Regions from separate parts of the Dickeya dadantii NCPPB 898 genome, predicted to be linked through region 3. Evidence: predicted binding sites of a transcription regulator. Region 3 holds the regulator's gene; each other region holds the start of a gene.
The links. The regulator PurR, encoded in region 3, represses purine synthesis genes. The targets are predictions, from matches to a motif close to CANGCAAACGTTTGCNTG.

Region 1 (10,827 bases), 1.3 Mb from region 3:
AACGCCTGATGCATGTCATCCAGATGGTCGAACGCCACCACCGGCGCACGCAGCAACGCGGAGCGGGTCACGCCGTTCGGGAAGTAACGGTTGGCGAATCCCGGCGACGCGACGAACAGATAGTCCAGCGCGCCCAGCTTATCCACCAGACAGCTTGGCAACGGCTGAGGCTGAATACTCACCGCGCCCACCACTTCGCCCCGACGCAGGCGTTCCTGGGTGCGGGTTTCATCTTCCACCTGCAGATTCAGCCGGATCGGCGAATCCACCAGCACCGGTTGCAGCGCGGGCAGCAGCCAGGTCGCCAGGCTGTCGGCGTTGACCGCCAGCGACAGCAGCAGCGGCGTTTCACTGCTGTTTTCGTTGCCCAGCCACTCTTCTTCCAGTAATTCCACCTGATGCAGCAGCGCCAGCAGCTTCTGCCCTTGCTCGGTCGGACGCGGCGGAATCGTTCTCACCAGCAGCGGCTGACCGAACAGATTCTCCAGCTGTTTGATACGTTGCGAGACGGCGGACTGCGTAATACAGAGTTTTTGTGCGGCGCGTTCAAAGCCTCGCTCACGGATCACGGCGTCCAGCGCCTGAAGGGTGCGATAGTCCGGGCGTTTCATGAAGGTGAAGATTCCTTTGCGTAAAAACCATTTCGGCAATATGCCACATTTTTGTGATGCACCGCCGAAAAAAATCGCCTGACTCGGCGCGCGGAGGCTGAAATATTGCCGCGGTCAGGGCACAACCCTCTGCTTTTGAGCATGCCATGCCCTATAATACGCACACGTTTTCGTAGCTACAGGCACAAGCACACCATGACGCAGGATGAACTGAAAAAAGCCGTTGGCTGGGCCGCACTCGACTATGTTCGCCCCGGTACTATTGTTGGCGTGGGGACCGGCTCTACCGCCGCCCACTTTATTGATGCGCTGGCTTCAGTCAAGCATCAGATCGAAGGCGCCGTCTCCAGTTCGGACGCCTCTACCGCCAGGCTCAAAAGCCTGGGAATTCCGGTCTTTGACTGCAATGACGTGGATGTGCTCGATGTCTACGTGGATGGCGCGGATGAAATCAACCCGCACATGCAGATGATCAAAGGCGGCGGCGCGGCGCTGACCCGGGAAAAAATCGTAGCGGCGATCGCCCGTCAGTTCGTGTGTATTGTCGATGCGTCCAAACAGGTGGATGTGCTGGGGCGTTTCCCGCTGCCGGTGGAAGTGATTCCGATGGCGCGCGCCTACGTGGCCCGTGAGCTGGTCAAGCTGGGCGGGCAGCCGGTATATCGTGACGGTGTGGTTACCGACAACGGCAATATCATTCTGGATGTGCACAACATGGATCTGTCCGATGCGGTGGCGATGGAAAATCGTATCAATGGTCTTGCCGGCGTGGTGACGGTGGGGTTGTTCGCTAATCGCGGCGCGGACGTCGCGCTGGTGGGCACGTCCGACGGGGTGAAAACGGTTCGCCTGAAATAAATCGTTGTTGTTTCTTGCCCGTATCCGGTGACGCTAACGGCGGCCGGATTTTTTTATCTAAAAAATCCGGCTAGGGTTAACGGCTCATTTTTGGTACTTAATATCAGTTTTTCTTATTTCGCATCATCCCTGTGTGGTCCTGCTGGTGGTTGGCAGTATTTTTTGTCGTGAAACCCTTCGGGTGAGGTGGCGCGAAAAAACGGGCAGGCAATCGTTTGTATTGCCGCTTGCGTATTTTTTGTTATGTTTGCAGAGACCGGTTTGCAAACCGTTATATCTGAAGTCTGAAAATAAGGTCGGGAAATGGCAAAGGTATCACTGGAAAAAGACAAGATTAAGTTTCTGCTGCTGGAGGGTGTACACCCGAACGCGCTGGAGAATCTGCGCGCCGCAGGTTATACCAATATTGAATACCATAAGGGGGCGCTTGACCCGGAAGCGCTGAAAGCATCGATTCGTGATGCGCACTTTGTGGGAATTCGATCGCGCACGCATCTGACGGAAGAGATTTTCGCCGCCGCCGAGAAACTGGTGGCCGTCGGCTGTTTCTGCATCGGTACCAATCAGGTTGAACTGTCGGCAGCGACCAAGCGCGGTGTCCCAGTCTTCAACGCGCCTTTTTCCAATACCCGTTCCGTGGCCGAATTGGTGATCGGCGAGTTGCTGCTGCTGCTGCGCGGCATTCCGACCGCCAACGCCAAAGCTCACCGTGGTATCTGGCACAAGCAGGCGGTTGGCTGCTTTGAAGCGCGCGGCAAGAAACTGGGCATCATTGGTTACGGTCACATCGGTACCCAACTGGGTATTCTGGCCGAAAGCCTGGGGATGCACGTCTATTTCTACGATATCGAAAGCAAATTGCCGCTGGGCAACGCCCAACAGGTACGTCATTTATCCGACCTGCTGAACATGAGCGATGTGGTCAGCCTGCATGTGCCGGAAACCGACAGTACCCAGAATATGATCGGCGCCGACGAACTGGCGCTGATGAAGCCGGGTTCTATCCTGATCAACGCGTCGCGCGGCACCGTGGTGGACATTCCGGCGCTGAGCAATGCGCTTGCCAGCAAGCACCTCTCCGGCGCAGCTATCGACGTGTTCCCGCAGGAGCCGGCGACCAATAGCGATCCGTTCCTGTCGCCGCTGTGCGAGTTCGATAACGTGCTCCTGACGCCGCATATCGGCGGTTCTACTGAAGAAGCGCAGGAGAACATCGGTGATGAAGTGGCCGGTAAACTGGTGAAGTATTCCGACAATGGTTCCACACTGTCTGCCGTCAACTTCCCGGAAGTGTCGTTGCCGACGCACAGCGACCGCGCCAGCCGTCTGCTGCACATCCATGAAAACCGTCCGGGTATCATGACGCAGATTAACCACATTTTTGCCGAGCAGGGCATCAACATCGCGGCGCAGTACCTGCAGACCAGCCCGGAAATCGGTTATGTGGTGATTGATGTGGAAACCGACGGCGCCGACACCGCGCTGCAACTGATGAAATCCATCCCCGGCACCATTCGCGCTCGTTTGTTGTACTGAGTATGGGGGCAAGCCGGTTGTAACCGATAATTCGGCTTAATGAGGAAGCCAGCCCACCGGGCTGGCTTTTTTTATGCCGGTTTATTTTATGTTGGTTTATTTCATGTTGTTTTAACTACAGCGTGATCACCACTTTGCCGCGCATATGACCGGCCAGTACGGCATCGTGCGCTTGTTTCAGTGTGGTGGTGGTCAGCCCGTTCAACGTTTGGCTGAGGGTGCCCTGCAATTCGCCGCTATCCACCCGTTGCGCCACCTCACGCAGGATTTCGCCCTGACGCGCGATGTCCGGCGTAGTGAACATGCTGCGGGTAAACATGAATTCCCAGTGTAGCGCAGCGCTTTTTAGCTTGAGTTGGTTCTGGTCCAGCGGCCGGGTGTTTTCCACGATGGTGCAAATGTGTCCCAGCGGTGCGATTAACCGACTGATGGCATCCCAGTGGCCGTCGGTATCATTCAGGCAGAAAATATAATCGACCTGCTCAATGTTCTGCTTTTTCAATTCATCCTCCAGATGGCGGTAATCCACCACCAGATGAGCGCCTCGATCACGACACCATTGCGCGGAGTCGGGACGGGAAGCGGTAGCGATGATCGTCGCCTCGCTGCGCTGTGCCGCCAAAGAAATGGCTAGCGAGCCGACGCCGCCGGCGCCGCCGATAATCAGCAGCGTTTTGCCTTTAGCCGCGTGCTGGATGTTCAGATGCTCGAATAATCCTTCCCAAGCGGTCAGGGCCGTCAGCGGCAGCGCGGCTGCTTCAGCCCAGTTCAGCGTGGCAGGTTTATGCGCGGCGATACGCGCATCGATCAGTTGGTGCGTGCTGTTGCTGCCGGGGCGCGTGATATCGCCTGCATACCAGATTTCGTCCCCCGCTTTGAAACCGCTCACCGCTGAACCGGTTTTGATAACGACGCCGCTGGCGTCCCAGCCAAGAATGCGCGGATGTTGCAGGCCGTCCCGACGCAACCCGGCATGAACTTTAGTGTCGACCGGGTTAACCGATACCGCTTTTACGGCCACCAACAGGTCGTGTTCGCCGGGGTGTGGTAATTCGGCGGTGATTTCTATGAAGTTCTCGGGTTGTTTGGGGTCAACGGCTATCGCTTTTACTGTCATGATGAGTTTTTCCATTGTTACGTGTTGGACTGCATAACAGTGTAGAACCTGTCGATAGTGCTGATAAGATGGACAATTACTAACGAAGTGTTCGACTATGAAGAACAATCATGTTCAAACAATTACAGGATATGGCGCTGTTCGCGCTGGTGGCGGAATGCGGCAGTTTTACCGAAGCCGCCAGACAGGCGGGCATAGCCAAGTCGAGCCTCAGCCTGCGCATCAGTCAACTGGAGCAGTCGTTGGGGCTACGGCTGTTTAACCGCACCACTCGCAAGCTCAATCTGACCTTTGCCGGCGAACGTTATCTGGTGCATTGCCGGGAGATGCGGCAAGCCAGTGAACGCGCCGAGATGGCGATGCAGCACTTGCGCGATAATCCCAGTGGGCGTTTGCGGATCACCAGTCCGGCCGGGTTGGGGGCCACCCTGCTGGCGCGCCTGACCGCGGAGTTTCAGTTGCGCTTTCCGGCGGTTTCGCTGGATGTCGTTGTTGCCGATCGGGTCATCGATTTGGTGGACGAAGGGTTTGACGCCGCGCTGCGCACCGGCAAGCCGCAGGATTCTTCCCTGATTGGCCGTTCGCTGGGGCAGGTGCCGCATTATCTGGTCGCTTCGGCTGGGTATCTGGCGGGTTCCGAGCCGATCGCACACCCGCGTGAATTGCAGTCGCACCGCTGTATTGCGCATCGAGCCTGGCCGGAGTGGGGGTTTCATCATGAAGCGGAATATTTCCTCTGGCGGCTACCGCAATCGCATATTACCGATAATTTGCTGTATGCCCGAGCCTGCGCGCTGGCCGGCGGCGGCATTACGCTGTTGCCGGCGTTCCTGTGCCGCGAACAACTGGACAGCGGCGAGCTGGTCTGCTTGCTGCCCGGATGGCGGGCGGATAGCAACGATCTCTATCTGATTTATCCCGGACGCAAACTGAATTCACCCGCCCTTAACTGCTTTATTGATTTTGCTCTGAGTTTTGAGGCATTGCGTGATTATTCTTTTCGTTAAGTGATATCTCGTTCTCCACGGAACCGAAGATCCGATCGCGCGTTATTACACGCCGTCCTGCCAGAGAACGTTATTGTTTACCTTAATGGTTTCAACCTTAATGATTTCAAACCTTGTGTTTTCTGGCGGCAAACGCGGTTTTTTCGGTTTATATCCCTGCTACTTATGGATGACTCAGCCGGAAAAAGGAACCTGACCGTTTCTGTTGACCACTTATCCGTAGAGCATGCTACAGTCATCACGGTTTTTCTTTTTTAAAGAAACAACAATGCAATTAAAATAAAATGTTGTTTTGTTTTCCTGCTCCAGTGTGACGTCTGTTGTCTTTATGGGAACTGATGTGCAGTGTTCGGTGTTTGTCAGGAAATAGTGAATGGCGCAAAGCTATACGTGCTTCTGCTGCTGACGCGGTGGAAGTGATCAGCATCTTGTAGTGAAAGTGAGAAATCGGAATGGCAGAACAAAAAGGGAATATCTCTTCTATAAACAACATTCGTCTTGTGACACTCTTTATCACGCTGTTAACCATTATTCTGATTCTATTTGCTCTCTCAATTGGTACTGCCAGTTATTTTCTCAAACAGAGTAATGCCTCTCTGGGCCGGGCTAATCTGGTGTCTGAGATCCGTGCCGGGGTCAGCAGCAGCATGGACAATTTCCGCGTTTCCCGCCAACTGCTGGTGCAGGCGGTGGCGTCATCACGTATTGGTGATAAGGATTCCTACAGTCAGGCTTTCAATGAAGGCATGGAACGCATCAAAAGCTCCCAGAAGCGCTTTGATGATTATATGGCCCGTACTGATAAGTCGGATGAAGAGAAGGCGCTGGATGCCGAGCTGACCGCCAACTACACCGCCTATCGGGATAAAGTGATGGTGCCGATGGTGGAGTTTGTGCGTAACGGCGAATTCGAAAGCACTATTGAACTGGAAACCACGCTGGCGCGCCAGCTGGATACCAATTACGCCATGCAGGTACGAAAGGAAGTGAAATACCTGACGGAACATGCGAACAGTATTAATGCGCTGGCCTCTGATAATGCTCGTCTGGGAAATATCCTGATGGGCGCGTCGTTTATTCTGTCGATTCTGCTGGCGGCGTTGACTTATCTGGTAATCCGCCGGGCGATTCTGGTGCCGGTCAATGTACTGATTACCCGCATCCAGAAAATTGCGCAGGGCGACCTGACGCAGCCCGCTGAAAATATGGGGCGTAACGAAATCGGTATTCTGGGCCAAAACCTGCAGCACATGCAGGAGTCGTTGACCAACACCGTGACCGTGGTTCGTGAAGGCGCGGACTCTATTTATCAGGGCGCTTCCGAAATCAGCGCCGGCAACGTCGATCTTTCTTCCCGCACTGAACAACAAGCGGCAGCGCTGGAGCAGACGGCGGCCAGCATGGAGGAACTGACCTCCACGGTGAAACAGAACTCGGATAACGCCAATCATGCCAGCCAGCTGGCGCGCAATGCCTCCGGCAAGGCGGAGCAGGGCGGTAATATCGTTCAGGATGTGGTGAAAACCATGGGAGATATTTCGTCCAGCTCGAGGAAAATCTCTGAAATCACCAGTGTTATCAATAGTATCGCTTTCCAGACTAATATTCTGGCACTGAACGCCGCCGTAGAGGCTGCCCGTGCTGGCGAGCAGGGCCGGGGTTTCGCGGTGGTTGCCGGAGAAGTACGCAGTCTGGCGCAACGTAGCGCGCAGGCGGCGAAAGAAATCGAATCGCTGATTGGCGAATCCGGCAGGCTGGTGGATACCGGTTCGGAACTGGTAGCCAAAGCCGGGAATACGATGGAAGAGATTGTGAAAGCGGTGGTCAGCGTGACGGATATCATGGGGGAAATCGCTTCCGCCTCTGATGAGCAAAGCCGGGGCATCGGTCAGGTGAATCAGGCCGTGCTGGAGATGGAAGGGACAACCCAGCAGAACGCCGCGCTGGTGCAGGAGGCTTCGGCCGCCGCCGTCTCGCTGGAATCACAGGCTGAACGTTTGACCCAGGCGGTGGCGGTCTTCAAGCTGAGCCACCGCAGGGACAGTGAGCCGGTTCGCGTCTCGCTGCCATCCCGGCCGACCGCACAGCCGGTCCCGGCGGTAGCCGCTATTGGCGCAGGCAGAGTAAGCCGTAACGACCAGAACTGGGAAACGTTCTGATTGCGGTGATGTGTGGTGGAGGTGGGGTGTGGTGGATCAGGTCACACATCTGATTGGATAAAATGCGATCGCATGAAAAAGGATTACCACCTCTCCAGGAGGTGGTTTAAGACTGACGTTGAAGACTGAAAATGAAAAAGCCCGCCGATTTGGCGGGCTTTTGCTGTCACGGCATTTTTACTGTGACAGGTATACGGGACGCAAATGTCACGCCATTTTCTTGTACTTGATACGGTGTGGTTCCAGCGCTTCCGCACCCAGCGTACGTTTTTTGTACTCTTCGTATTCTGTGAAGTTGCCTTCAAAGAATTCCACCTTGCCTTCATCCTGATAGTCGATGATGTGGGTGGCGATACGGTCCAGGAACCAACGGTCATGGGAAATCACCATGGCGCAGCCAGGGAATTCCAGCAGGGCGTTTTCCAGCGCGCGCAGGGTTTCGATATCCAGGTCGTTGGTCGGTTCGTCAAGCAGCAGCATGTTGCCGCCAACCTGCAGCAGTTTTGCCAGGTGCACGCGGCCACGTTCGCCGCCGGAGAGCTCCCCGATACGTTTGCCCTGATCGACGCCTTTGAAGTTGAAACGGCCGACATAGGCGCGGCTCGGGATCTCGAAATTGCCGATACGCATGATGTCCTGACCGCCTGAAACTTCTTCCCATACGGTCTTGCTGCCGTCCATCTTGTCACGGAACTGATCTACCGACGCCAGTTGCACCGTTTCGCCCAGCGAGATGGTGCCGGAATCCGGTTGTTCCTGAGCGGACAACATACGGAACAGGGTCGATTTACCGGCGCCGTTGGGGCCGATAATACCGACGATGGAGCCTTTCGGAATGGCGAACGACAGGTTATCAATCAGCACCCGGTCACCGTAGGATTTGGTGAGGTTCTGCACTTCCAGCACTTTGTCGCCAAGGCGAGGGCCAGGTGGAATGAACAGTTCGCTGGTTTCGTTGCGTTTCTGGTACTCGACGCTGTTGAGTTCGTCGAAGCGAGCCAGACGCGCTTTGCCTTTGGCCTGACGGCCTTTGGGATTCTGACGCACCCACTCCAGCTCTTTCTCGATGGATTTGCGACGAGCGGCTTCGGTGGAGGCTTCCTGTGCAAGACGCTGGTCTTTCTGTTCCAGCCAGGACGAGTAGTTGCCTTCCCACGGAATCCCTTCGCCGCGGTCCAGTTCCAGAATCCAGCCGGCAACGTTGTCGAGGAAGTAACGGTCATGGGTGATGGCGACCACGGTGCCTTCGTAGTCGTGCAGGAAACGCTCCAGCCAGGCGACCGATTCCGCATCCAGGTGGTTAGTGGGTTCGTCGAGCAGCAGCATGTCCGGTTTTTCCAGCAACAGGCGGCAGATGGCGACACGGCGGCGTTCGCCCCCGGAGAGGTTGGCGATTTTCGCTTCCCACGGTGGCAGACGCAGCGCATCGGCGGCCCGCTCCAGCTGGTTATCGAGATTGTGACCGTCCTGGGCCTGGATAATTGATTCCAGTTCTCCCTGTTCTTTCGCCAGCTTGTCGAAGTCGGCGTTCGGGTCAGCGTAGGCGGCATAAACTTCGTCCAGACGAGTCAGCGCGCGTTTCACGTCGCTGACCGCCTCTTCAACCGCTTCGCGGACGGTATGTTCCAGATTTAACTGGGGTTCCTGAGGCAGGTAGCCGATTTTTATCCCCGGCTGCGGGCGGGCTTCACCTTCGATGTCTTTATCGATCCCCGCCATGATGCGCAGCAGGGTGGATTTACCCGCCCCGTTCAGACCCAGCACGCCGATTTTGGCGCCCGGGAAAAAGCTGAGGGAAATATTTTTCAGGATATGACGCTTCGGCGGAACAACCTTGCCGACGCGGTGCATGGTGTAAACGTATTGAGCCACGTTGCTCTGAGCCTCTTTCTGTCCAGTTTAGCGTTATGCCATTAAAAGCATGGCGCCTGTAGGGGCATGATACCGGAAGAGCGCTGACGCCCCACCGGCAAAAGGAATTTACTGTTGACGGAGTTTAGCTGTTTTCGCTGCGTGATCCCAGCCATCCCGTCATCGTGTTGCTGACTCTGCGAGGCAGCTTCCATCCACGATGGAACCACTGAGACGGATATCAGCCGAAACTGCGGGCGTTCTGGTAAAAGGATGTTAACGCAGCGAATTTCGTTCTGTTTTACGCTGCTTTCGGCGTATCGTTGCCGGGCAGGATATGCCACACTGATTTAGTTTGAAAAAACCAACGTTAGTCGATGGAATGCGGTCGTCATGGGTATAGGGCGATGTATGGCGCGATGGTCGTGAGCGTTGATGGCGGCGTTCGGCGGGTAATGGCGGAAACGATAACGAGTGAGGTCAGGGCAGTTATGTTCAAATTAGGGTATTGGCGCTATATGGCCGCCGCACTGTGTCTTATTGGGGTATCGTGCCAGGCGCTGGCGGATTCGCTGGATGAGCAGCGACAGCGTTATCAGCAAATAAAGTCCGCGTGGGATAATAACCAGATGGATGTGGTTTCCCAGTTAATGCCAACGCTACGCGATTACCCGCTTTACCCTTATCTGGAATACCGGGCGCTGACGCAGGATTTGTCGACGGTCAGCGAGGCTCAGGTCAAACAGTTTATGGCTTCGCATCCGACGCTGCCTGCGGTGCATACGCTCAATAACAGTTTTATCAATGAACTGGCTCGTCGTCAGGACTGGAATGGACTGCTGGTGTTCAGTCCAGAACAACCCAAGCCAGTCGCTTCTCTATGCAACTACTTGTATGCCAAAGTCATGGTGGGCCAGCAGCAAGGCGTCTGGGAACAAACCCGCGATATCTGGCTGACCGGCCGTTCATTGCCGCCGACCTGCGACAAGCTATTTTCAGCCTGGCAGCAGCAGGGCGGGTTGACATCGCTCATGGTCCTTGAGCGGATGCGACTGGCGATAGATGCGGGCAGCGCAGGTCTGGTTAATCATCTTTCCAGACAATTGCCGGCGGATTACAAGACCATCACCGATGCGTTGCTGAGATTGCAAAGCAACCCTAAAACTATCGAGCGCTTCGCCCGCTCTGTCGGCCCGACGGATTTTACCCGAAGAGCAGTATTATCGGCGTTCAGCCGCATTGCCCGCCAGGAGCCGGATGAGGCGCGGGCGTTACTGCCGCAGCTGATTCGCCTGCAGAAAATTCGCCCGCAGGAGCGCCAGAGCATGGAGGATGACATCGCCTGGCGCTTGATGGGCAGCGATACCACCGATGAACAGGCTCGTTGGCGCGATGCCGTAATTCTGCGCAGCGCCTCGGCGCCGTTGCTGGAGCGGCGTGTTCGCATGGCGCTGGGGCAGGGGGACAGGCCCGGGCTGAAGCAGTGGATAGCGCGCTTGCCGGCCGATGTGCAGCAAAAGGATGAATGGCGTTACTGGCGTGCGATACTGCTTATCGAACAAGGGCAGAAGCAGGAAGGCGAGACACAACTGCGCGAACTGATGTCGATTCGAGGTTTTTACCCGATGGCCGCCGCGCAGAAGCTTAATGTGAACTATCCACTGACCATTATGATTGCCGCCAAGCCG
Region 2 (10,827 bases), 2.0 Mb from region 3:
CCTCTGCATTGGTCGTCCGGAAGGACAGGCCTGTGTGGAAGCCTGCCCGACTCAGGCGCTTCATCTCGTAAGTGAACGCTCACTAGAAGAACAACGCCGCACAAAACAGCTGCGGATGGCGCAAACCGCCATACCCGGCACGATGCGCGCGATCCCTACCTTTGCCGAGATAGCCTGTCGCCCGTTGGATAAGCGTAAAAACTGGCCGCGCCGGGATGCAGTAAAAAAACCGCTGGAAGAACGGGTGGCCACGTTTGGCGAGATCTATCACGGCTTCAGCGCCGAACAAACCCTCGATCAGGCCAGCCGCTGCCTGCACTGCGGTCAGCACGCCGTCTGCGAATGGACCTGCCCGCTGCACAATAACATTCCCGCACTGCTGCAACTGGTGCAGGAAGGGCGCATTCTCGACGCCGTCGAACTGTCGCATCGCACCAGCAGCCTGCCGGAGATTTGCGGCCGGGTCTGCCCGCAGGATCGGCTATGCGAAGGCGCCTGTACGCTGGGCAAAGGCTACGGCGCCGTGACCGTAGGCAACATCGAACGCTACATCACCGATACCGCGATGAGCATGGGCTGGCAGCCGGATCTGAGCCGGGTCAAACCCACCGGCAAGCGGGCGGCCATCATCGGCGCCGGACCGGCCGGGCTGGCCTGCGCCGATGTGCTGGCGCGGCACGGCGTACAGGCGGTGGTGTTTGACAGGCATCCTGAAATCGGCGGGCTGCTGACATTCGGCATTCCGGCCTTCAAGCTGGACAAGTCAGTGCTGACCCGGCGTCGGGAAATCTTCAGCGCCATGGGGATCGAGTTTCGTCTGAATACCGAAGTGGGAACCGATATCGGCATGGCGCAGTTGATGGCGGAGTTTGACACCGTATTCCTCGGCGTCGGCACCTACCGTTCGATGAAAGCCGGGCTGGAAAATGAAGACGCTCCCGGCGTGTACGACGCACTGCCGTTTCTGATCGCCAATACCAAGCGGGTGATGGAATTGCCGGCACTGCCTGATGAGCCTTACGTGTCGATGCAGGGTAAGCGAGTGCTGGTGTTGGGCGGCGGCGATACCGCCATGGACTGCCTGCGCACGTCGATTCGTCAGGGCGCCGCGTCGGTCACCTGCGCCTATCGTCGTGACGAAGCCAACATGCCTGGCTCGCGTAAGGAAGTCAAAAACTCCCGTGAAGAAGGCGTGGAATTTCTGTTTAACGTACAGCCGCTCAAGATCTGCCTGAATGATAACGGAGAAGTGTGCGGCGTCAGCCTGATCCGTACTGAAATGGGCGAACCGGACGCCAGCGGACGCCGCCGGCCAAAACCGGTGCCCGGCTCCGAATTCGTTCAGCCGGCAGAGGCGGTGATCACCGCGTTCGGTTTTCAGGCGCACAGCATGCCATGGCTACAGGACGCTCATATCGCGCTGGATCGCTGGGGCCACATCACGACCACGCAACCCGGCAACCGGCTCCCTTGCCAGACCAACCATCCCCAGGTGTTCGCCGGTGGGGACGCGGTACGTGGCGCCGATCTGGTGGTTACCGCCATCGCCGATGGCCGTAAGGCCGCACAAGGTATGTTGCGGGTTATGGGGCTGGAGAGCCAGGACATGTCGCTACCGGTCAACGCGGTGGTTCAACAGGAGAATCGGCCATGAATCAGTTTGTGATCGCGGATGCCGCCAAATGCATTGGCTGCCGCACCTGTGAAATCGCCTGTGCCGTCGCCCACGCGGGCGGGAACCAACAAAAATTGCATAAATCGCATTTTTTTCCGCGCCTTAAAGTAATTAAAAATGCTAACGTGAGCACGCCTGTGTTGTGCCACCAGTGTGAAAACGCACCGTGCGCCAGCGTCTGCCCGCACGATGCACTGGTGCAGCATCAAGACAGCATTCAGGTTATCTCGTCGCGGTGTATTGGCTGCAAAAGTTGCGTAATCGCCTGCCCGTTCGGCGCCATCAATGTGGTGACGCGGCCATCCGATGATGAAACGCCTGCCCCATCGCTATCAGGCAGTGAAGTCCATAAATGCGATCTTTGCATCGGCGTCGCCGACAGCCCGTCCTGTGTACGCGTATGCCCAACGTCGGCGCTGACGCTGGTGACGCCGCAGGCGATGACCGAACGGGTTCTTGAAAAACAGCAACGTTCCGCATGGCATCACGCGGATATCCGTTTGCGCTGATGCCTTATTGCCCGTGATGCCAGGACGCGTTCACGGGCAAGCGGCGCAGGCCGTGTCGCTGCGCCCTGTTGACATGATGTGATGTAAGCCCGATTTTTGTTTCAAATAAAATAAAATCAGTTTTAATAAAATGTGCTTTTTGAAGTATTCTGCTCGGGCAGGGATAATTATCGCCGATTTATCCGCCAGTTCCTCTTTGGCACAGATATTTGTCTGACCATTGCGTCGGAAATCAACTTCACATAGCAGTCATTCTACTAAAAATTATCAGGTTTTTTCGTTGGCATCATGGAGTGAATATGACCTGTCATTTCGTCAGGTGGGCAAGCACGGAAGCGTTACCCGATCTGCAGCGGTTATCGGATGATCTGATTTCATCCACGCACAGTTTTTCAGTGAAGCGCCGCGAGCGTTATCTGAAAAGCCGCGCGCTGCTGGCAGAGATGATGTTTTATTTCTTCGGTTATCCAGTTCTTCCGCCCCTAATGGTTTCGCCGAATGGCAGACCCTGTTTTGTTGATCCGCATCTGCCCGATTTCAGCCTCGGCTACGCAGGAAACACCATCGCAATCCTGCTCAGCGAGGAAGGGAAAGTGGGGATGGACGTGGAAATTGTCCGCGTCTGGAATCGTGAAACGCCGCCGCATCTGCAAACGCAGACCCACGCGGAAAAAGCCTGGATCGACGCCCAGCTTGATCCGCTGGAAGCCGCCACCCAATTATGCACTATTCGTCAGTCGGTGCTGAAAATTCCCGGTTTCAACGCCGGCGGGCCGGAATCGCTGAAGCTGCATCCGGCCTCCGGCCGTCTGCGGTCGCGGCATATTCCGGATGTGGAAGTGATCAGCGACATTGATGATTATCTGGCCTGGGCCTGTGCCCATACGCCTCGCCTCGACCGTCTGGTGATGTGGAACTACACCTCGGCCTACGGCATGCGGAAATCCGGCGAAATCGTCCAACAGCAGCGTCAGTCGCGGCGCTATATCAAACTGAGCAGCCACGCGACGGAAAACGCCTCACCGCTGCTGGCGATGTAGCGACAGGAACGCGAAAAAAGTAGGTCAACCGCAGGAAAAAAAGAAGTCAGCCGTAGCGAGCCGGGTAACCCCGGCTCGCGGATGATCAATGGGCGTCGATAAACACGATTTTCAGCAGGAACAACACCGCCACGGCGATGACGCACGGGCTGATATCACGCCAGCGGCCGGTCGCGGCTTTCATTACCGCGTAAGAAATGAAGCCCAACGCGATGCCTTCAGTAATAGAGAAGGTGAACGGCATCATCACGGCGGTCACGAACGCCGGTACGGATTCGGTCAGGTCATCCCAGTTAACGCGCGCCAGGCTGGCGGTCATCAACACACCGACATAAATCAGCGCACCCGCCGCCGCATAAGCCGGCACCATGCCCGCCAGCGGAGACAGGAACATCACCAGCAGGAATAAAATCCCCACCACCACCGCCGTCAGGCCGGTACGACCGCCGATGGAAACGCCGGAAGAGCTTTCGATATACGCGGTCACGGATGAGGTGCCGATGAACGAACCGGCCACCGAGCTGATGCTATCCACATACAGCGCCTGCTTCATCTGCGGGAATTTGCCGCGGGCATCCACCAGACCGGCCTTGTCGGTCACGCCAATCAGGGTGCCGGAGGAGTCAAACAGGTTCACCAGCATGAAGGAGAAAATCACCCCGGACAGGCCCAGATTCAGCGACCCGGCCAGATCCACCTGACCGACCACATTGCTGACGCTCGGCGGCATGGAGAACACGCCTGCGAATTTCACATCCCCCAGCAACGCGCCCAGCAGCGTGGTTACCGCGATGGAAATCAGCACCGCCGCATGAATATTGCGGGACGCCAGCACCACGATAATGAAAAAGCCCAACGCGCCCAGCAGCACGCTATGCGAGGTCAGCTTGCCGACCGACACCAGCGTTTCCGGATTCGGCACGATAATCCCGGCGTTTTTCAGCCCGATCATAGCAATAAACAGCCCGATGCCGCTGGCGATGCCCAAGCGCAGACTGAGCGGAATATTGGCGATCATCCAGTAACGAACCTGGAATATCGTCAACAGCAGGAAACCGACCGAGCCCCAGAAGATAGCGCCCATCGCCACCTGCCACGGCAAACCCATGGTGCCGACCACCACAAAGGCGAAAAACGCGTTCAGACCCATCGCCGGCGCCAGCGCCACCGGCAGATTAGCCAGCAGGCCCATGAAAATACTACCAAAGGCGGCGATCAGACAGGTGGTGACAAACACCGCTTTGGTGTCCATCCCGGCGGCGCCCAGAATCTGCGGGTTAACAAAAACGATATACACCATCGTCAGGAAGGTGGTGAACCCGGCAATAGTCTCGGTACGAGCGGTAGTGCCGTGCTGCTTCAGTTTGAACACGCGATCCAGCAGCCCCTGCTCAGCAGCGGAACCAGACTGAGATTTATCCATGATAAATGACCCAAAGAGAAGAAAGGAAAGATAATCGCCCGGTATCCTATACCAAAATGCGGAGCAGTTAACGCGCCGGCGGGCTTTTTTTTCCCGACGATAACAATTTTCTATATCTCCAGCCTGTTCGCAGCGGTTTCGCCTCACTTCCCGACGGGAAAACGTTTGTCTGCCACAGAGATAAGGGGTGACGAGTCGCTTGTTTTCACAAACATCGCATTATCCCGTCAGTCAGGTAAAGTGGGGATTTTCGTCCCTCAACAAGGAATGCCCATGTCCCGGATTGAATGCGTATTTTTCGACTGCGACGGCACGCTGGTGGACAGCGAAGTTATTTGCTGCCAGGCCTACATCAATATCTTTATTCCTTACGGCGTGCAGTTGCCGCTGGATGAGGTCATCAAAACCTTCAAAGGCATGAAGCTCTACGACATCATCGAACGCATCAGCGAGCGTTTCGGCCTGACGGTTTCAATGGAGCAGATGGAACGCCATTTCCGCCAGGAAGTGGCGCGACTGTTCGACCTTTCGTTACAGCCGATCGCGGGAGTGCGGGACGTACTGACGGCGCTGCAAGCGCCCGCCGCGGTGGTGTCCAACGGCCCGGTCAGCAAAATGCAGCATTCACTGGGGCTGACCGGCCTGCTGCCGTTCTTTGGCGAGCACCTGTACAGCGGCTACGACATCGGCAAATGGAAACCGGATCCGGCGTTGCTGCATCACGCCGCGCAGCAGATGGGAGTGACGGTGGAAAACTGCATTCTGGTGGAAGATTCGGTTTCCGGCACGCAGGCCGGCATTGCCGCCGGCATACCGGTGTTCTACTACTGCGCCGACGAACATAACGCCCCGATCCATCACCCATTGGTGACGATGTTCCACGACATGGCGCAGTTACCGGCGCTGTGGCAGGCCCGCGGCTGGGCGCTGACCGCCGCCTGACGGCTCAGCCGGCTTCGTGCGACAGCGATTCCGGCGTACTGACCGGTTTGCGTCTACCGAATAGCCGACGCCGGGCGGGTTTCGGTCCGGCGCGAAAACGCCTGCTGACGCCCTGCGCCAGCAGGTCCAGCAACAGGCAAAAGATAAAATAGACCAGCGCGACGAACAGGAACACTTCGGTTGGATAGACCATGCTGCGGTTGTTGACCTGAGTCGCCAAAAAAGTCAGTTCGCCAACGCCGACGATGTAAGCCAGCGAGGTATCTTTAATCAGCGAAATCCACTGGTTGATGAACGACGGCACCATCATGCGCAGCGCCTGCGGCAACACGATGTACCACAACGTCTGCCAGCGTCCCAACCCCAGCGACATCCCCGCCTGCCACTGACCGCGGCCTATCGCCACGATGCCGGCCTTCACGCCGTGCGCCAGATAGGCGGAGGCGATGAACGCCAGCGCGCACACCACGGTAGTGATTTCGGGGATATCGACGCCAAACAGCATCGGCAGCAGGAAGTAGGTCCAGAAAATCAGCATGATCACCGGAATCGCGCGGAAAAAGCCCAGCACCATCGCCAGCAGTCCGCCAGCCCAGCCGCGATACATCGCCAGCGCGACCCCCAGCCCCGTACCCAACACCGCCGATGCGATCCCGGCCATCAAACTGAGCGCCAGCGTCAGCGCTGCGCCGCCCAACGGACCTTCCGGGAACGTGCCCCACATCAGGTAGCTAAAATTGTCGCGGATGATCGAAAAATCCATTTCAGTGCTCCTTTAGCGGTTGCCGGTGCTGACGCCACTGTCCCCAGCCTTCCAGCAGGGCGATCGCCGCGATATAAAATACCGTCGCCACCCCGAACGCCTGAAACGTGCGTAGCGTTTCGGTTTCCACCTGTCGGGAAGCATAGGACAGTTCCGCCACGCCGATCGCCATCGCCAGCGATGAATTCTTAATCACGTTCATGTACTGACCGAGCAACGGCGGCAGCGCGATGCGCAGCGCCTGCGGCAACACCACATAACGCATCACCTGCCAGTCGGTCAGCCCCAGCGCGCAGGCGGCGTACTTCTGACCATGGGCCACGCCGGCGATGCCGGCGCGAATCTCTTCCGCGATAAAGGCGGCGGAATAGAGCGTCAGGCCAAACAGTCCGGCCAGAAACTCAAACGACGGCCCGTTCAGCCCAAGCAGCGGAATCACGTGCGAGCTGTTGAGCCACTGCATCAGCCCGGCGGGCAGCCACTGCGCCGCGCCGAAGTACCAGAAGAACAATTGCACCAGCAGCGGGGTGTTGCGAAACAAGGAGCAATACGCGATAGCCAGCCAGCGCAGCAGCGGCGTACGGCTGTCGCGGCCGGCCGCCAGCACCAGACCCAGCGCGGTCGCCAACACCACGGTGGCGGCGGCGATACCGAGCGTGACCTGAAAGCCTTGCCACAGCCATTGCAGATACTGAGGCGCCAGCAGCCAGTCGGTCAGCCATTGTCGGATAGATTCATCAGTCATCATAAACAAGAAGGCCCCCGGGATCGGTCCGGGGGCAAATCACAACCATCAAGTAAGAAACTACGGTAACAACTATCGGATTGAGAATACTGTGACAGCGTACTCAAGCCTTGGGTTGCTGATCCAGCGGCGCGATTTTGAAATCGCCGCGCGGCTGGGCAGACGGTGTTTCCGGCCCGAACCAGCGATTGTAAATTTTCACCACGTCGCCCTGTTTTTCCAGATTCAGCAGGATGTCATTCACTTTCTGCGTCAGGCGGTCCTCGCCCTTCGGAATACCGATGCCCTGATACTCTTTGGTGATGCTGAACGGAGAAATTTCAAAGTCGGCTTTCTGCGCCGCCGGCAGGTTACCCAGCAGCCCGACCAGCTTGGCGTCGTCCTGGGTGATGGCTTGCACGTTGCCGTTACGCAGCGCGGTGAACGCCAGCGGGGTATCGTCGTAGGAAATCACTTTGGCGGTCGGGTAGTGCTCACGCAGGGTGATTTCCTGCACGGTGCCCTTGTCGGCGCCAATGCGCAAATTCTTGATGTCATCCGGCGTTTTCAGCACGCCTTTGTGGGCGATGAACTTCTGGCCGGTGGCGAAATAAGGCACGCTGAAATTGACCTGTTTGGCGCGTTCATCGGTAATGGTGAAGTTGGCCGCAATCAGATCGACTTTCTTCGAGGTCAGCAGCGGAATACGGTTGGCCGGATTGGTGGCGCGCAGCTCTACTTTGACGCCCAGCGCCTTGCCGATGGCTTCCGCTACGTCCACATCGTAGCCCACCAGCTTTTTGCTTTGCGGATCGACATAGCCAAACGGCGGATTGCTGTCGAACACCGCCACTTTCACCACGCCCGCTTTCTGGATGTCATCCAGCTTGTCGGCTTGCGCGTTGCCTGCGAGAGAAACTAGTCCTGCCAGAAGGGAAAATGCCAAAAGAGATTTTTTCATCTTTATTATCCGCCTATAAGCCGCTGTTCATAAACGATTTTGAAACGATCGTTAATCCAATGAATGCAGGCTAACAGCGGCCCCGGCGCGTCGGAAATAACATAAACACCCATAATATGAACTTATGTTATATCCGGTCGCTGGCAACCTCGGGTGACAGGGTGCGATGCGGCGTTACCATTACAGCCTCACAAACGACAACGCCCCGCACGGGCGGGGCGTTGAGAACATCGTCGGCAAGCCGGCAATCAATAAGCCAGACTTATTCCGGTTTTTCAGCGTCTTTCTGCGCCAGCATTTTTTCCAGCGCGTCGCCGCCCAGATGACGGAAGTCCTGGCCTTTAACGAAGTAGAAAATAAACTCGCAAATGTTCTGGCAACGGTCACCGATACGTTCGATGGAACGGGCGCAGAACAACGCGGTCAGCACGCTGGGAATGGTGCGGGAGTCTTCCATCATGTGGGTCATCAGCTGACGCACAACGCCTTCGTACTCTTTATCCACCTTCTTGTCTTCCATGTAGATGCGCTTGGCTTCATCCAGATCCATACGGGCGAAAGCGTCCAGCACATCGTGCAGCATCTGTACGGTGTGGTTGCCCATTGACTCCAGGCTTACCAACAGCGGCTGATGCTGATGGGAGAATTTCTCCAGCGCGGTGCGGCAGATTTTGTCCGCCACATCGCCGATACGCTCCAGCTCGGAAATGGTCTTGATGATCGCCATCACCAGACGCAAATCGCTGGCGGTAGGCTGGCGTTTGGCGATGATGCGCACGCACGCCTCGTCAATGCTCACTTCCATCATGTTTACTTTGGCGTCGCCTTCGATCACGCGCTGCGCCAGTTCCGCGTCCTGGTTATGCATGGCGGTGATGGCGTCGGTCAGTTGCTGTTCCACCAGCCCGCCCATGGTCATCACCTGGGTGCGGATGCTTTCCAGCTCGGCATTAAACTGACCGGAAATATGTTTGTTCAGATTGAGATTTTCCATGATACTCCCGTAATCAACCGTAACGACCGGTGATGTAATCTTCGGTCTGTTTCTGCCGTGGCGCGGTAAACAGGGTATCGGTATCGCTGAACTCAATCAGCTCGCCCAGATACATAAACGCCGTATGGTCGGAACAACGCGCCGCCTGTTGCATGTTATGCGTCACGATCACCACGGTATAGTCTTTCTTTAATTCGGAAATCAGCTCTTCGATGCGGCCGGTGGAAATCGGGTCCAGCGCCGAGCAGGGTTCATCCAGCAGCAGCACATCCGGGCGAATGGCGATACCGCGGGCGATGCACAAACGCTGCTGCTGACCGCCGGACAGGCTGTAACCGCTCTGGTGCAGCTTGTCCTTGGTTTCCTGCCACAGCGCCGCCTTGGTCAGCGCCCACTGTACGCGCTCGTCCATTTCCGCACGCGACAGTTTCTCGAACAGCTTCACCCCAAAGGCAATATTGTCGTAAATCGACATCGGGAACGGCGTCGGCTTCTGGAACACCATCCCTACTTTGGCACGCAGCAGCGCGATATCCTGGTTATCGGTCAGGATATTGTTGCCATCCAGCAGGATATCGCCTTCGGCGCGTTGCTCCGGGTAGAGCTGATACATTTTATTCAGGGTACGCAGCAAGGTGGACTTGCCGCACCCTGACGGCCCGATAAACGCCGTCACCTGGTTTTTAGCGATATCCAGCGTGATGTTTTTCAGCGCATGAAATTTTCCGTAATAGAAGTTCAGGTTGCGCACCTGGATTTTGCTGGCGGATGTCTCTGTGACCATACTCATCAAGACTTCTCTCTTCTGGCGAACGCCGCCTGCGCGACGCCCGGATATTCATTAATATTGCGTTGTTAATCTGTCTTTTGGGTGACGGTTAATGTGTTTTCTTATAGACGATTAATGTGTTTTTGGGGCAAACAGCACGCGCGCCACAATGTTCAGCAGCAGCACGCACAGGGTGATCAGCAGTACCCCTGCCCACGCCAGCCCCTGCCACTCTTTGAACGGACTCATGGCAAACTTGAAGATGGTGACCGGCAGGTTGGCGATCGGATGCATCAGATCCGTGCTCCAAAACTGGTTCGACAACGAGGTGAACAGCAGCGGCGCGGTTTCTCCGGCGATACGCGCCACGGCCAGCAGTACCCCGGTGATGATGCCGGAAACCGACGCCTTCAGGGTAATCGCCGAGATCATCTTCCATTTCGGCGTACCCAGCGCGTAAGCCGCTTCACGCAGGCTGTCCGGCACCAGTTTCAGCATGTTCTCGGTGGTACGAATCACGATCGGCACCTGTAACAGCGCCAGCGCAATCACCCCCGCCCAGCCGGAAAAGTGCTCCATTTTAGCCACCACCAGCGTGTAGACGAACAGCCCCACCACGATCGACGGCGCCGACAACAGAATGTCGTTGATAAAGCGGATCACTTCGGCGATCAGCGATTTACGGCCGTATTCCGCCAGATAGACGCCCGCCAGAATCCCCAGCGGCGTGCCGAACAGCGTCGCCCACAGAATCAGCAGGCCGCTGCCGACGATCGCATTCGCCAGACCGCCGCCGGCCGTATTAGGCGGCGGCGTCATTTCGGTAAACAGCGACAGCGACATGCCGTCGATGCCCTTGGTCACGGTGGACATCAGAATCCACACCAGCCAGAACAGGCCGAACGCCATCGTCAGCATCGACATGCACAGCGCGATGCGGTTTTTCTGACGGCGCCAGGCCTGCATCTTGCGACGGGTTTCCAGCGAGTCAGAACGGTTTTCAATGCCAATGCTCGCCATCAGCGCG
Region 3 (10,827 bases):
AGCGCCGAAAAAAACGGCGCTCTGCCGCCATCAACGAGCCGCCCGCGCCAGAATGCGCGTCGGCGATTGACGTTGCACCCAACGGATCCGTAGCACCATCATCGTGGCGGAGGAGGTCAGGCCGATGATGAACCCCCACCAGAACCCGGCCGGCCCCATGCGCGGCACCAGCATGTCGGTCAGCGCCAGCGTATAGCCGCTGGGCAGCCCCAACAGCCAGTAGGCGATAAAGGTGATAAAGAAAATGGCACGGGTATCTTTGTAACCGCGCAGCACGCCGCTGCCAATAGTCTGCACCGCGTCGGAAACCTGGTAAACCGCCGCCAACAGCATCAGGTGCGAGGCCATCGCCACCACATCCGGGTTTTTGTTGTACAGCATGGCGATGGGTTCACGCAGCGTGATGGTAAAGATAGCCGTACACATCGCCAGCAACACGCCGGTGGCGATGCCGGTACGTGCCGCCACCCGGGCGGCTTCCACCGAGCCTTCGCCCAGCCGATGACCGACGCGAATGGTGGCGGCGACGCCGACAGACAGCGGCAACACGAACATCAGCGAGCTGAAGTTAAGCGCGATCTGGTGGCCCGCCACATCCACCACCCCGAGCGGCAACACCAGCAGCGCGACAATCGCAAACAACGTCACTTCGAACAGCAACGCCAGCGCGATGGGCAACCCCATGCCTGACAGGCGCTTGAGTACGGCCCAATCCGGCTTTAATTGGGTTTTGAACTGACGAATATCTTTCAGCCAATAGGCGTGGCGGGAATAGGCCGCCATCATCAACATCATCATCCAGTATACGGAGGCGGTCGCCACCCCGCAGCCGACGCCGCCTAACTCCGGCATACCGAGCTTACCGTGAATGAAAACGTAGTTGATGGGAATGTTGATTAGCAGACCGATAAACCCGATCACCATCCCCGGCTGGGTTTTGGACAATCCTTCACACTGGCTGCGCAGCACCTGGTAGAACAGATAGCCGGGGACGCCCCATAGCAGCGCGTGCAGGTATTTCACTGCCTTGTCGGCCAGTTCCGGCGCACCGTCGTGCATCAGGTTAATGACGTATTTCCCCTGATAGAGCACGACCATGGTCAGGATGGAGATAGCCGCCGCCAGCAAAAACGCCTGCTGAGTCTGATGCGCGATGCGGTCGCGGCGTCCGGAGCCGTTGAGGTTAGCCACTACCGGCGTCAGCGCCATCAGCAAACCGTGACCGAACAGGATCGCCGGCAGCCAGATGGACGTGCCCACCGCCACCGCCGCCATATCGGTGGCGCTGTAGGAGCCTGCCATGATGGTATCCACCACACCCATTGAGGTTTGCGACACTTGCGCGATGATGACCGGAATAGCCAGCGCCAGCAAATGGCGGGCTTCTGATAAGTACTTCTGCACGAAAACACCTTCCTAAAGCAGGATGGAGAGAGACCTCTAATACAAGAGAGAAAGGCAATCATCCTTTATTTATGCAAAAAAAGATGAAGCATTGTAACGATTTGCCAACGGTAAACCAATGGCCGGCTGACCAAGAGTGATCCCGTTTGGTTTTCCTGAGGATATGGTGCAAACTGCCAGACATTAGTGAACGTTGTCTCTCCCGAGCGCAGACTCGCCGCGTTCACGTTTATTACTGATCAGGAGGCAAGACCAGCACCATGTTTACCGGTATTGTTCAGGGCACGGCGACCGTCGTGTCGATTGATGAAAAACCCAATTTTCGCACTCATGTCGTTCAACTGCCCACCGAACTGTTGCCGGGGCTGGAAACTGGAGCTTCCGTCGCGCACAACGGCTGCTGCCTGACCGTCACCCAAATCGATGGCGACCGGGTGAGTTTTGACCTGATCAAGGAGACGCTGCGACTGACTAATCTGGGTGCAGTCAACGTCGGCGATCGGGTTAATGTGGAGCGCGCCGCTAAATATGGCGATGAAATCGGCGGGCATGTGATGTCCGGCCATATTATGTGTACGGCGGAGATCGTCAAAATCCTGACGTCGGAAAATAATCACCAGATCTGGTTCCGGTTGTCTGATGAATCGCAGATGAAATATGTGCTGCACAAAGGCTTCATCGGCATTGACGGCATCAGTCTGACGGTGGGGGAGGTGACCCGCAGCCGTTTTTGCGTGCATCTGATTCCGGAAACGCTCCAGCGCACGACGCTGGGTCAGAAACGGCTGGGCGATCGCATCAATATCGAAATCGACCCGCAAACCCAGGCCATCATCGATACAGTCGAGCGCGTCCTGGCGCGTCAGGCGCAGCAGGCTGCTGCACAGGCGGAGCAGGGCGAATAAGCACTTTCTTCCCTGGCACGTTCTCCCATCATGAAAACCGGCAGCCTGGCTGCCGGTTTTTTGCTATCGGGATGTGGATTCGCCGGGGGCCAGGATTATCTGGGGACTCGCAAGCCGCCCTCTACACCGCCCACACTGAATACTATTTGCCAGAGTTGGAGATCACGTGCGCGAAACGCGCCGGCACAGGCGTTGAGGTAGTAGCAGAACATCCTATGGAAGCGATCGGAGTAACGTTCTGACAACGTTGGCCAGTGTTGCTGGAAACGATCATACCAGGCCATTAGCGTACGATCATAGTCTGCGCCGAAATTGTGCCAGTCTTCCATCACCAGATAGGGTTCGCTGGCCTGGGCGATATGCTTTATTGAAGCCACGCAGCCGTTGGGGAAGATGTACTTGTCGATCCAGGCGTCTACATTTAGTCTGGCGTTGTTCGATCCGATGGTATGCAACAGAAACAGGCTGGTGGATTTGAGGTTTTTTCTCACTATCTGGAAAAGGGTATCGTAATTTTTCGGGCCGACATGCTCAAGTAGGCCAACAGCAGTGATACGATCGAACTGCCAGTTCATATCGTTCATATCGCGATAGTCCTGCAGCAGAATAGTGACATCCAGATCCTGACAGCGCTGCTGTGCCAGCGTCTGCTGTTCGCGGGATATGGTAACGCCGGTGACGCTGACGCCGTAATGGCGGGCGGCAAATTCCGCCAGCCCGCCCCAGCCACAGCCGAGATCCAGCAGAGTCATGCCGCGACGCAACTGCAGCTTTTCGCAAATCAGGCGCAGCTTGTCTTGCTGCGCCTGTTCCAGCGTTTCGGCCTGTTTCCAGTAACCGCAAGTGTATTGCATGTAGGGGTCGAGCATCATGGTGAAAAGATCATTACCGAGGTCGTAGTGCTCCTTGACCACGAGCCGGGCCCGGCGGCGAGACTGCCGGTTGGTCAGCCGTGCCATCAGGATCCGTAGCGTATCTTGCCAACTGTGAGGAAGCCGTTTTTCCAGTCCGGCACTTAACACGCGGTGGAAAAATATGTCCAGCCGTTCACATTCCCACCAGCCATCCATATAACTTTCGCCCAATCCTAGCGAGCCTTCACGTAGTATGCGTTTGTACATACCGGGATTTTTGACCTGAATATCAAACGGGCGTGAACCGTTAATGACGATGTCGGCAGCCGATAGCATTTCATTGACAATCCGGAACCAGGATAGGTTAGCTGCATCCAGCTCCTCCACATAAGATAAACTCATAACTTCTCCCTACCTTGCCGGAAAATACCTGTGCAAGGAACACATTAGACAAATGTACCCACAGAGGGCATTCGGTGGACTCAATCCATCGTCAGCCCTTGGATGTCCCAGAGGAAATAAGAGAAAAGCGGTACGAAAGGCGTCTATCCCTGGCCGTAAGAAAAAGATGCGGCGGTCAACAGACCGTATAGAAACGAAGGCGATGCGTGATGCCGAAAGCATCGTCTGCTCATAATTATTGTCGTTAAAGACAGTGAGGAGTGTATGACTGCTTTAACCCGACGACAAGAATTCGTTGGGTTAAAGCAGCACGTTAAGTCATGTGTTCAGCTGCGATAGCACGCGTCGTCGCCATGTGTGGCGCGGGATGCCGCCTGATTGAAGAGCCAAACCGAGATATAACAGAATCGTCTGAATTTTAACGACGGTAATCGAGGAACGGGCCGTCGGCGACGGAGCGGCGTTCGATCAGGGTCGGATGCACTTCGATGGTCTGGGCTTCCTCACGTTTGCTGGTAATGCGGTCGAGCAACATGGAAAACGCCGCCTGCCCCAGCCGCTCCTTGGGCTGGTGAATGGTGGTCAGCGCCGGGGTAAAATACCGGGAGTGACGAACATTGTCATAACCGATCACCGAAATATCCTGCGGTACGCGCAGCCCCAGCTCGTCGGCGGCGCAAATGGCGCCCATCGCCATGATGTCGCCGCCGCAGAATACCGCCGTCGGCCGCTGTTTCTGGGCCAGAATCTGGTGCATCGCTTTGTAGCCGGATTCCGGTTCGAAGTCGCCCTGAACCACCCATTCTTCCCGTAGCGGAATGTCGGCTTCTTTCAACGCTTTCAGGAACCCCAGGTAACGCCCGCTGCCGGTATTGCGCCCCTGAGAACCGGGAATGGCGCCGATGTCGCGGTGGCCGCGCTCAATCAGGTAACGTCCGGCCATATAGCCGCCGGCAAAGGCGTTATCGATGATGGTATCGGTAAAATCGCTGTGGGCTTCGCCCCAGTCCATCACCACCATCGGGATATGGCGGTAATCCTCCAGCATGGACAGCAGTTCCGGCGGATATTCGGCGCACATCACCAACAGGCCGTCGACTCGTTTTTGCGCCAGCATGGAAAGGTAGGCGCGCTGTTTGTCCTGATTATTATGGGAGTTGCACAGGATCAGCGTGTAGCCTCTGGCGTAGCAGCTGTTTTCCACCGCTTCGATGATTTCGGCGAAATAGGGCGCCTCGCTGGATGTCGCCAGCAGGCCGATGGATTTGGTGTGGTTGACTTTCAGGCTGCGGGCCACTGCACTCGGCGAATAATGCAATTCATCGATGGCCGCGCGCACCGCAGCCTTGGTCTCTTCGGCGACGAAACGTGTTTTATTGATCACGTGTGATACGGTTGTGGTCGAAACGCCCGCGCGTTTTGCCACATCTTTGATCGTTGCCATCTAAAGTGACTCCTGAACTCATCTGTTACAGTAGGTTGTCTGTTACAGCAGTAAATATGTTGTTAATCGTTTGCCTGCGTGAATTCATCTCCTGCCGGACAACAAGGCAACATTTCAGGAGGAGACATGCCGAGGTGTGTAGCTTGAGGGGAGGGCTGACGCTTCGACCAACGCAGTGTATACAGTAAACTGCGGATTTTGGCCGATTTAGAGCAAAAGTGGAAGAGGCAATTCGTTTTATCTCTGTGACGCAGAAAGCGGTTTTTTGACGCCGCTCGGGTGATAATACACCTATGCTTTATGATGTTTCCCCACCTGCCGGGATCGGGGTTTGATTCAGACATGACGGGATGACGGCGATCATCGGTCACATACAGGAGAATACTATGGATACTAATTTGAAAATGTCGCTGTTCACCACAGTGGCTTCACTGGCAGTGATCATCATCTTTAGTCTGAGCGCGGTGCTGAACTGACGGCGTGGCGCTAACGGCGCCTGGATCGTCAGCGACACATTCGTCGCTGTCAACGGCAGGTACCAGAAAACGGCTATCGAAAAATAAAAAGGGGCGCGATGCCCCTTTTGCCGTATTTGGATAGCGTCATTCCAGCGGAAGCGCTTTAACGCATGGTAATTGTTTAACGCATGGTAATTGTTTAACGCATCGTCTTCGGCGTGACCACGCGACGGGCGCCGACGTAATGATCCTGCCAGTAGTCTTCGCTCAGCTTGCTGATTTTGATATCAGCGCCGGAACGCGGCGACTGGATGAAACGACCATTGCCGAGATAGACGCCTACATGGTCGGCAGCACCGCGGTTGGTTATCCGAAAGAACACCAGGTCGCCGCTTTCCAGTTCGCTTTTCTTGATAGGCGCGGCGTCGCGCAGATGGAACATCTCATTGGCGGTACGCGGAATCGTGATTTTCACCACATCTTTATAAGCGTAATACACCAGCCCGCTGCAATCGAAACCGGAGTAGGGGGTCGCACCGCCCCAGTGGTAGGGTTTGCCGATCTGGCTCATCAGCTTGTTCATGGCGGTCAGTTTGGCATGCTGATAGCGCTTTTGGTGAGCGGCGCTGATGGTCAGCGAGGCTTTATCTTGCTTGCCTTTTTTGCTCTTGCCGTGTGGTGATAGGGTAGCGGTTTCGTCGACGGCGGCAGGTTTGCCTTTTTTATTTGCCGTTTTGGCAATAACGGTTTCATGCGTCTTGTGACTGCTCTTCGCCTGTGCCGGAGCGTCCTTTTTCGTGGTTTTGCCGGCTGGCGTTTTAGCCTGCACGCTTTTTTCCTGCGTCGGTTTCTTGCTGGTTGCGTGGGCTGAGGTCGTGGTTGTCACCGGTTTTTTATCGTTGTGCGGTTTGACGTTTTTATCGTGAGCGGCGGTGGGTTTGGCAGGCGCGGTTTTGGCGGTTTTTTCCGGCTTTTTGTCATGAGTGGGCGCCGCACCCTTTTTGGTATTTTTAGCAACCTTGCTTTTTTTGGATTCCTCAATAGCTTTATTCGCCGTTTCCACGCCGGTTTTGCGCGGAAAAACCGCAGCGCTATGTGGATTAGCCTGTGCCAGGTTAAAAAACAGGTTACTGAAAAATAATAAAAAGAGCGTAATAAATAAACGCATGATAATTCTGACCGAATGTTGTCCTCAATCGTTCAATCTTTACAGTATTCCCGAAAATGACCTGATAAAAAAGTGGGGAATAAGGCATTGTTACTACAAAATAGTGAGAAAACGTTAACAACGATGCCTGCTGCTTAATTATCAGCCGATTCGGTGCTGTTTTGTTCTGGCTGACGCTCAGCTGGATAAAACCCTACAAAAGATAGCGTTTTTTTGTGGCCGTCGCTATCGTTAGAATACAAAGCAACAGAAGCGGCACGGCACGGTATGCCGCGAGTCATATGAACAGCCGTTGACGGGCTGCTCATCACGCCCTTGAGGAAGCAATAAAATGACGACAACGACACTTGAAAAAATTCAGCTTCAGATCGCTGAAAACCCGATTCTGCTGTACATGAAAGGCTCGCCCAAATTGCCGAGCTGTGGTTTTTCTGCCCAGGCGGTCCAGGCGTTGTCGGCGTGTGGCGAGCGTTTTGCCTATGTGGATATTCTGCAAAACCCGGATATCCGCGCCGAATTGCCCAAATACGCCAACTGGCCGACTTTCCCGCAGCTGTGGGTGGATGGCGAATTGGTCGGCGGCTGCGACATCGTGATTGAGATGTACCAGCGTGGCGAACTGCAGCAACTGATTAAAGAAACCGCCGACAAATACCGCTCCCAGCAGGCGGAACAGCAGTAATCCTTCTCTCTATCAGGCAGCCCGGCATCAGGCAGCCCGGCGCTGCCTGATATCGTTTTAATCGTTACGATTATGATGCTTTGATGCCGCAGGGTATTGGCACGACCACCGGTGTTCGCGCCGGCTTACCCTTCACTGCCGACGGCCAGCGGCGTTTCGGTATCGGTTCCTGAGGCCAGCGGCCAGCCGCCCATGCGCTTCCAGCGATTGACCAGTTCACAAAACAGCTGCGCTGTCTGTTCGGTGTCATAGAGCGCTGAGTGCGCCTGGCTGGCGTCGAACGGGATCTCCGCTGCAATACAGGCTTTGGCCAGCACCGTCTGCCCCAGCACCAGCCCGCTGAGCGCGGCGGTGTCAAAGGTGGCGAAAGGGTGGAATGGGTTACGTTTCAGGCCGCAGCGTTCTGCCGCCGCCATCAGAAAGCTGTGGTCGAAGGTCGCGTTATGGGCCACGATGATGCCGCGATTGCAGTTCTGATCTTTGATTCCCTTACGCACGGCTTTGAAGATTTCATGCAGCGCTTCATATTCGCTCACCGCGCCACGCAATGGGTTGGCAGGGTCGATGCCGTTGAAGGCCAGCGCTTCGGGCCGCAGAATTGCGCCTTCAAACGGTTCGATGTGAAAATGCAAGGTTTCGTCCGGCTGTAACCAACCGCTTTCATCCATTTTCAGCGTTACGGCTGCAATTTCCAGCAGCGCATCGGTTTTCGCGTTGAACCCGGCGGTTTCGACATCGATAACAACGGGGTAAAAGCCACGAAAACGCGCGTTCAGGGCGTTCAGGTTATTTTTCTCAGCCATTCGTTTCTTATTTCTTCAGTAACATGCAGTGCGCATTATGGCAAATTCCGGCGGGGGATGCAGCAGCCGTACATGACGGCGGATAACCGTTCCCCCGAAAGACAGGCGCCTGTCGGCACCTGAACAGCAAAGGCGGGATGATTAATTGCCCAGTCCCTGACCGGCCTGCGAGCGTTTGATCAGCTCGATTTTGTAACCGTCAGGGTCTTCAACGAAAGCGATAACGGTGGAGCCGCCTTTGACCGGGCCGGCTTCACGGGTAACCTTGCCGCCGGCCTGACGGATACGTTCACAGGCACCCGCTACGTCATCCACACCCAGTGCGATATGACCGAAGGCGGTGCCCAGTTCATAGCTTTCCACGCCCCAGTTGTAGGTCAGTTCGATCACGGCGCCTTCGCTTTCCTCGGTATAGCCGACAAATGCCAGAGAATATTTGTATTCCGGATTGTCGCTGGTGCGTAGCAGACGCATGCCCAGTACCTTGGTGTAGAAATCGATAGCGCGCTGCAGGTCGCCAACGCGTAGCATGGTATGAAGTAAACGCATAATGACCCCTATTTTGATCAGTGGGTTAACCGTCATGGGCGATACCGGGTGCATTCCGTTACCGCCTGAAACAACAGGGCCTGAGTATAACGTCGTTGCCGGGGGGAGTCCAAACCTGTGGCCGGGCGCTGCTTTTCAGGTTCGCTTGCTGAAAAAAGGGTGAGATAAACGGGAAGATGGCGGTTAATTACTCGGTAACGTTACGGAAAGCTTGCCAGTGACGGCAATCAAGGTTTCAATAAAGACGTCAGATGAGGAGGTCCTGTGGCTGAGCAGCTCGAACTTTTTCCTGTTCCCAACCCTTGCCGGGGTATCTGCCAGGCGGATGACCGGGGCTTCTGTCGTGGTTGTTTTCGCAGCCGCAGCGAGCGTTTTAATTGGGGGACAATGAGTGATGCGCAAAAACAGGATGTGCTGCGTTTGTGCCGGCAAAGGATGAAACGTTCCCAGCGAAGTGAAAAAAATTCAGTGTCCTCCGAGCCAGATCAACCAGCCTTGTTTTAATCGGCAGGGTGATATTTAATGATATAAATTAAGTTCAAGATCATTTTTAATTAATTATTATTTGCTAGAATAGATAGATAACAATAAGACATTTTTTTATTAGACTTTCGTTTTAAATCAGAGTTGATTGCAATCCAGGGAAGTTGCTTAGTATGCTAACTATAAGGAGAAGTGATGGAATTGCCGTTAGGTTCTGATTTAGCCCGGTTGGTTCGTGTATGGCGCGCTTTGATTGATCATCGATTGAAGCCTCTGGAGCTCACGCAGACGCACTGGGTCACACTGCATAATATTCACCAACTGCCTCCGGGGCAGTCCCAAATTCAGCTTGCCAAAGCGATAGGAATAGAACAGCCTTCGCTGGTGCGTACGTTGGATCAACTTGAAGATAAGGGGTTAATTACCCGGCACATCTGTGCCCATGATCGACGCGCTAAACGTATTCTGTTAACGGATATGGCGGATCCTATCATTCAGGCTGTTAATGACGTTATTGATCAGACACGCAGCGAAATATTAAATGGTATTACCCCGGCGGAAGTGGATGAGTTGGCCACTATTATCTCCCGGCTGGAAAAAAACATTTTGGCATTACATGAGAGTCAGTCTTAATTAATAGAAAAAGTAAATGTCTTGGCGGGCGAATTCGAATTTCAGACAACATATTACTCAAATAATTCGAGTCGCAGGACAACACGCTGGCGTTTTGAACAACGCAACGTTGGCCCTTCAGGGCAAGGTTCATTATGAACTTTGTAACGCGGCAACCGATCGAATCCTCAGAATTTTGCATAAGTAAATGACTGGGGAGAGCGACAACTCTGTTGGGAATGGATCTGTGGGAGCAGGTCTGTCGGGAACATGGTTGAACGCGGCTTGTCGCGGCTCTAAAAGGGTGAGGCCTAGGGATGGGCCAGATAATAAAGCCAACGCACCTGCAACTCAGTATGTCGAGTATATAGTGTGAATGATGGTTATCTGGATATATCGAGCCGAATTGATGACATTAGACAATCACCACCCGGAGGGTGGTGATTGATAATCGAATCTTAACGCGGGGAGACGGTGATGGAACGGCCGTTGCTGGCCATAGCCACACGTTGTCCGGCGTGGAATTTGGTATCGCCCTGTTTTTGCACCACCATGATGGTGCTGCCGTCGTCTTTACGGATTTCCAGCTCCACGCCCTGAACGCGGTTGACCGCGCCTTCAATGCTGTTACCGGCAACGCCACCGGCAACCGCGCCTGCGGCTGTCGCCAGATTACGGCCCGTACCGCGGCCGACGGTATTACCGACCAGCCCGCCCAGCACGGCGCCGCCGAGGGTGCCGATGACATTACTGTCTTCACCGGCCTGAATCTGTACCGGACGAGTAGAGACGACGGTGCCGTAGGTTACAGTCTGAACCTGCTTGGCTTCGGATGCACTGTAAACGTCTCCTGACAGGGTGCTGGTATTGGCGCAGCCAGCCAGTGTGATACCTGCTAAAGTGATCACGAGAAAACGTTTCATCATAGAAAGACTCCTGTTATAGCTGTGTCTGTGTCGGGGGCGCAGCCTAAGCCGACGAATTATCTATTGTCACATCATGGTGTGGTCGAACGCACCATTCTACTGTTTCAATTGATGTTAAGGATAGAATAGCGCGCCTA

Region 1: serA (phosphoglycerate dehydrogenase) is a predicted target of PurR. The motif match lies at 1,674-1,691, and genes of this name have one in related genera.
Region 2: DDA898_RS21485 (NCS2 family permease) is a predicted target of PurR. The motif match lies at 4,802-4,819, and genes of this name have one in related genera.

What each region holds. Positions count from the first base shown of each region.
Region 1 is NZ_CM001976.1:4,130,441-4,141,267, reverse strand. Features, by position in the region: gene DDA898_RS18555 (LysR family transcriptional regulator ArgP) at 1-611, opposite strand, end outside; gene rpiA (ribose-5-phosphate isomerase RpiA) at 807-1,469, shown strand; gene serA (phosphoglycerate dehydrogenase) at 1,773-3,005, shown strand; gene DDA898_RS18540 (zinc-binding alcohol dehydrogenase family protein) at 3,121-4,122, opposite strand; gene DDA898_RS18535 (LysR family transcriptional regulator) at 4,233-5,129, shown strand; gene DDA898_RS18530 (methyl-accepting chemotaxis protein) at 5,582-7,288, shown strand; gene ettA (energy-dependent translational throttle protein EttA) at 7,496-9,160, opposite strand; gene sltY (murein transglycosylase) at 9,631-10,827, shown strand, end outside.
Region 2 is NZ_CM001976.1:4,785,542-4,796,368, forward strand. Features, by position in the region: gene aegA (formate-dependent uric acid utilization protein AegA) at 1-1,654, shown strand, start outside; gene DDA898_RS21475 (4Fe-4S dicluster domain-containing protein) at 1,651-2,184, shown strand; gene DDA898_RS21480 (4'-phosphopantetheinyl transferase family protein) at 2,484-3,224, shown strand; gene DDA898_RS21485 (NCS2 family permease) at 3,310-4,647, opposite strand; gene yieH (6-phosphogluconate phosphatase) at 4,921-5,589, shown strand; gene DDA898_RS21495 (amino acid ABC transporter permease) at 5,594-6,352, opposite strand; gene DDA898_RS21500 (amino acid ABC transporter permease) at 6,354-7,097, opposite strand; gene DDA898_RS21505 (ABC transporter substrate-binding protein) at 7,201-8,037, opposite strand; gene phoU (phosphate signaling complex protein PhoU) at 8,300-9,031, opposite strand; gene pstB (phosphate ABC transporter ATP-binding protein PstB) at 9,045-9,821, opposite strand; gene pstA (phosphate ABC transporter permease PstA) at 9,933-10,820, opposite strand; gene pstC (phosphate ABC transporter permease PstC) at 10,820-10,827, opposite strand, start outside.
Region 3 is NZ_CM001976.1:2,828,648-2,839,474, reverse strand. Features, by position in the region: gene DDA898_RS12930 (MATE family efflux transporter) at 31-1,404, opposite strand; gene DDA898_RS12925 (riboflavin synthase) at 1,665-2,309, shown strand; gene cfa (cyclopropane fatty acyl phospholipid synthase) at 2,405-3,565, opposite strand; gene purR (HTH-type transcriptional repressor PurR) at 3,984-5,009, opposite strand; gene cydH (cytochrome bd-I oxidase subunit CydH) at 5,396-5,485, shown strand; gene DDA898_RS12910 (C40 family peptidase) at 5,667-6,635, opposite strand; gene DDA898_RS12905 (Grx4 family monothiol glutaredoxin) at 6,967-7,317, shown strand; gene rnt (ribonuclease T) at 7,443-8,120, opposite strand; gene gloA (lactoylglutathione lyase) at 8,262-8,669, opposite strand; gene DDA898_RS22380 (DUF1289 domain-containing protein) at 8,934-9,173, shown strand; gene slyA (transcriptional regulator SlyA) at 9,348-9,785, shown strand; gene DDA898_RS12885 (outer membrane lipoprotein) at 10,223-10,690, opposite strand.